2 regions of the Geobacillus zalihae genome follow, and region 2 is predicted to be linked to the other one. Evidence: predicted binding sites of a transcription regulator. Region 2 holds the regulator's gene; the other holds the start of a gene.
What was found. The regulator Rex, encoded in region 2, represses fermentation and respiration genes when NADH is low (regulators of the CRP and FNR family bind a similar motif). The targets are predictions, from matches to a motif close to TTGTGAAATATTTCACAA.

Region 1 (2,201 bases), 480 kb from region 2:
CAAGTCTTGGAAAATCGGCGAGTGTCGGTAAATGTCCGCCAGCGGCGTTTCCCGGACGTTCCCTGCCTTCACCGGCAGCAGCCCGCTTGGGTAGACATCGCCGATATGGGAGATAAAAACAAAGCCGTTGCCGTCGTTTACTCCTTTCGGCGCGCGGCCGAGCCCGTCGACTTGTCCGGTTAAGCCTTTGTTCAACACGTCTTCGTAACGGATGCCGCCTTTTGCCGCTTTTCCTTCACGCATTTTCGCCTGCAGCACGACGCGGCGGTAATGCTGACCCGCCGTTGTTTTGATGTCAAACGGGACGCGCTTGCTCGTCTCATACAGCCAGCGGAACACCCGCTCATGCTCGATGGGGGAAATCATATCCTCCTCTTTTCCCCTGCCTGTCGGCACAAGGAAAAAGACGCTCCAAAGGACGCATTTCAGCTTCTCCACCAACGCCGCCATCTCGTCAAGCACATGAACGTTGTATCGCGAAATGACGGTGTTGATTTGCACGGGAATGTCGAGCTCATGCAAGTAGTGAATCGCACGGATCGTCAAATCAAACGAGCCGCTCACGCCGCGGAAATGGTCGTGAATCTCGGCGTTTGGCCCGTCAAGGCTAAACGCCCAGCGCGACAGGCCGACCTCTTTTGCTTTGCGGATCGCCTCTTTCGTCACGTTCGGCGTCGCGCTCGGCGTCATGGACACGCGCAATCCTTTATCGATCGCATATTTCGCTAAATCGTACACATCCGGGCGCATGAGCGGATCGCCGCCCGTAAAGACGAGCATCGGCTGATCCATCTCGTAAATCTCATCGATCAGTTTTTTCCCTTCCTCAAACGTCAACTCGCGCGGATCGCGATGGTATTGCGCTTCGGCGCGGCAATGAAGGCACTTGAGTTGACAAGCTCTCGTCAATTCCCAAATCACAATAAACGGATTTTCATTAAAATCGCGCATGGCGGCCCCCTCCTTGGCCTTCATTGTACCGCAACATTCAGGCGCGTTATGTGATATGGATCACATTTAGACCTCAACGCTAATTCCATCTTATCTTTCGATTAGCTCAACTGAAACTCCGAAACTGTGGTCAGCCAAAATGGAGGAGACCTTTATTTCAATTTATATATGAATGTGAGCTTATAACATCGCGTTCTACTTTTTTACTTTTTCAAGTCTGAAACGATTGATTCTGTACACTTCATCACAAAGAACATCAATATCCTCTTGATTATGGCTAGTGAGCAAAATCGTCCTCCCTTCTTCCTTGAATTTCCGAAGCAAGTTTCGGATATTTTCAACGCTGTCAGCATCTAAAGCATTGAATGGTTCATCTAAAATAAGCGTTTGTTGATCTTCCATAATGGCTTGAGCAATAGCAAGCTTTTGTTTCATTCCAAGTGAGTAATGTTTGACCTTTTGCGTCGATTCTGGATCTAAACCGACCAACCTCATCGTTTGCTTTATTTTGTCATCACTGATTTTGTTTCGAATGAGAGCCAATGCTTTTAGATTATCAAACCCTGTCTTTCCCGCTATATATCCAGGCCGATCAATGATAATTCCAAAATCACTGGGAAATCGTTTATTGACCCCCAACTCTTCCCCGTCCACGATCACCCTACCGTGATTAGGGAATAGAAATCCACATATGAGTTTGAATAAGACAGACTTTCCTGAACCGTTAGGACCAATAATTCCATAAATTTTCCCCTTTTCCACTGCAAAATTCACGTTTTCAAAAATCGTTGCTCCTTTAAATGATTTACTGACTTGATCTAACAGGATATGCGGCAACTTACTCACTCCTTTTTAGAAATCGAGATCTTGTTTGGAAAAGACATACAGCAAGAAAACAATGGCGAAAACATTCCATAAGAATAGAACGGTGCTGATGCGGTAAATCGAATCATTTGTCAATAAATACGCCATGCTATTCAATCCAGATGGAATAATCCCCCAGTTATTAAAACCCGGGAACATAAAAAATGAAAGTATAGCGATCCCTACGAAACTATAAAATGTTTCTTTGCTCAGCCAAGAGATCAGAAACACAAATAGGACATAAAACGAAACTTGAAGGTAGCCGTTGACCAAAAAATGATAAAACATATCAAGCAATGTAACTGAACGGTCAATAGAAACATGGAAATCAAAAGAAAAACGTTTCAACGACAAAATGAACAAAGCGAGCAATGCTAAAGCGAATA
Region 2 (2,201 bases):
TCCTCCTCGGCTGCTCGCTGCGCTTTCCGATAGCCGATGCGCGCCACCCAAATGCTTCCTTCATACAAAATGGTGAGCGGAATCATGACGATCACTTGCGACAGCACATCCGGCGGCGTAATGACCGCCGCTAAAATAAGCAGCGCCAAATACGCATACTTGCGGATGCGAACAAGAAGCTGCGGCGTAATAAGCCCTAAGCGGGTGAAAAACAACACGACGATCGGCAGCTGAAACACGATGCCAAACGGCAGCACGAGCTGAAGCAAAAACTGAAAATATTCATTAATGCCGATCATTTGTTGAACCCCTAGTTGGTCAGCCAGCTGGCTCATAAATCGAACGACAAACGGAAACAAGACGAAATAAGCGAAGCTGACGCCTGCTAAAAAAAGAACGATCGACGCCGGGATATAGCTTAACGTCACTTTCCGCTCTTTTTCATACAGACCGGGGCTGACAAACGCCCAAATTTGATACAACAGCACCGGAGCCGACAGTACAGCCGCGATGACAAAGGCAAACTGAAAATACACTTTAATCGGATCGGTGAGGCGGAAGGCGTTCATGGTCAAATGCTTCGCCTCGGCCGTTCGCTGCAAATACAAAATGACATCATCGACAAAAAAGAAACTAACGACAAGCGCCGCAGCAAAAAAGATGAGCACGATGATGAGCCGTTTTCGCAGTTCACCCAGATGCTCATACACCGACATTTCTTTGTCATTCATTGTTTCCCCATCCTGCCTTGTCATCGGTCGGTTTTCGTTTCTTCGTCATCAGCGAGCCCTTTTGTGGCGTCTTTAAACTCGCGAAGCGACTGGCCGAACGACCGCCCCAACTCCGGCAGCTTTTTCGTGCCAAACAGCAACAAAATCACAGCAACGAGCAACAAATATTTCATGTGTTGTTCTCTCCTTTTTACGATGGCGATGGATAGTTTTTCAAAAAATAGACGAGCGACTGCAGCTCAATGGCTAAATCGATATGATGGACGCGAATATGGTTCGGCACGTTCAACCGCGCCGGAGTAAAGTTTAAAATGCCTTTAATTCCTTGCGCGACAAGGCGGTCGGTCAGCGCTTGAGCCGCGGCGGCCGGCACGGTTAAAATGGCGACCGGGATGTTTTCGTGAAGCCGCTCCTCCAACTCATCGAGATGATAGACCGGCACCCCGCCGACTGTCGTCCCTACTTTCCGCTCATCGACATCAAACGCCATCACGATTTTCGTATTGTTGTTTTTCGAAAAATTATAGTTTAAAAAGGCGGTGCCTAAATTGCCGACGCCAAACAAGGCGACTTCGGTCACCTCATCCTCTTCAAGCGTCCGGCGGAAAAACGACAACAAATAATTGACATTATACCCGTATCCCTTTTTGCCAAGCGCGCCAAAATAGGAGAAATCACGGCGGATCGTCGCCGGATCGACTTTCACCGCCTCGCTCAACTCGGCAGAGGAGACGCGTTGCTTGCCGGAAGCGTGCAAGTTTTTCAAAAACCGATAGTAAAGCGGCAGCCGTTTGGCGGTTGCCTGCGGAATTTTCGGTTGTTCGTTGCTCATGATCTCATCCCCTAGCTAATCGGTTTTCCGTCGGTAATGGCCAGACTTCCCGCCCGTTTTTTCGACCAAATACGTCGGACCGATGACCATTCCTTTATCAAGCGCCTTGCACATATCGTACACTGTCAACGCACAGACCGAAGCGGCCGTCAGCGCTTCCATTTCCACTCCTGTGCTCCCTTTCGTTTTCACCGTTGCCGTGATGACGAGCTTATGCGCTTCTCCATCGTTTTCCCAAGCAAAAGCAATGTCCACACCCTTTAACATAAGCGGGTGACACATTGGAATAAGGTCAGCTGTCTTCTTCGCCGCCATCACCCCCGCCACTTGAGCGACGGCGAGCACATCCCCTTTCTCGATCGCATTGCTCGTCATTTTTTCGTAAATTTCCCGGCTGACAGTCACGCTCGTTTGCGCCACAGCCACTCGCACAGTATCTTCTTTGTGCGTAATATCAACCATTTTCGCGCGCCCTTGTTCATTGAAATGAGTGAACGATGACAATACAATCTCCTCCATTTATACACTATACACGATTTTTCATCATTCGTCTTTGACCGTTTTCGCGACTTGCGTTAAACTATTCGCGAGGTGACGGACATGATCATTTTGCAAGTGCACGGGCTCACGAAATATTT

Region 1: QWV57_RS03780 (TIGR04053 family radical SAM/SPASM domain-containing protein) is a predicted target of Rex. The motif match lies at 1,000-1,017, and genes of this name have one in related genera.

Annotation. Positions count from the first base shown of each region.
Region 1 is NZ_CP129217.1:730,831-733,031, reverse strand. It holds gene QWV57_RS03780 (TIGR04053 family radical SAM/SPASM domain-containing protein) at 1-951, opposite strand, end outside; gene QWV57_RS03775 (ABC transporter ATP-binding protein) at 1,147-1,788, opposite strand; gene QWV57_RS03770 (hypothetical protein) at 1,804-2,201, opposite strand, start outside.
Region 2 is NZ_CP129217.1:255,202-257,402, reverse strand. It holds gene tatC (twin-arginine translocase subunit TatC) at 1-731, opposite strand, end outside; gene tatA (twin-arginine translocase TatA/TatE family subunit) at 752-904, opposite strand; gene QWV57_RS01395 (redox-sensing transcriptional repressor Rex) at 922-1,563, opposite strand; gene moaC (cyclic pyranopterin monophosphate synthase MoaC) at 1,579-2,067, opposite strand; gene QWV57_RS01385 (ABC-F family ATP-binding cassette domain-containing protein) at 2,164-2,201, shown strand, end outside.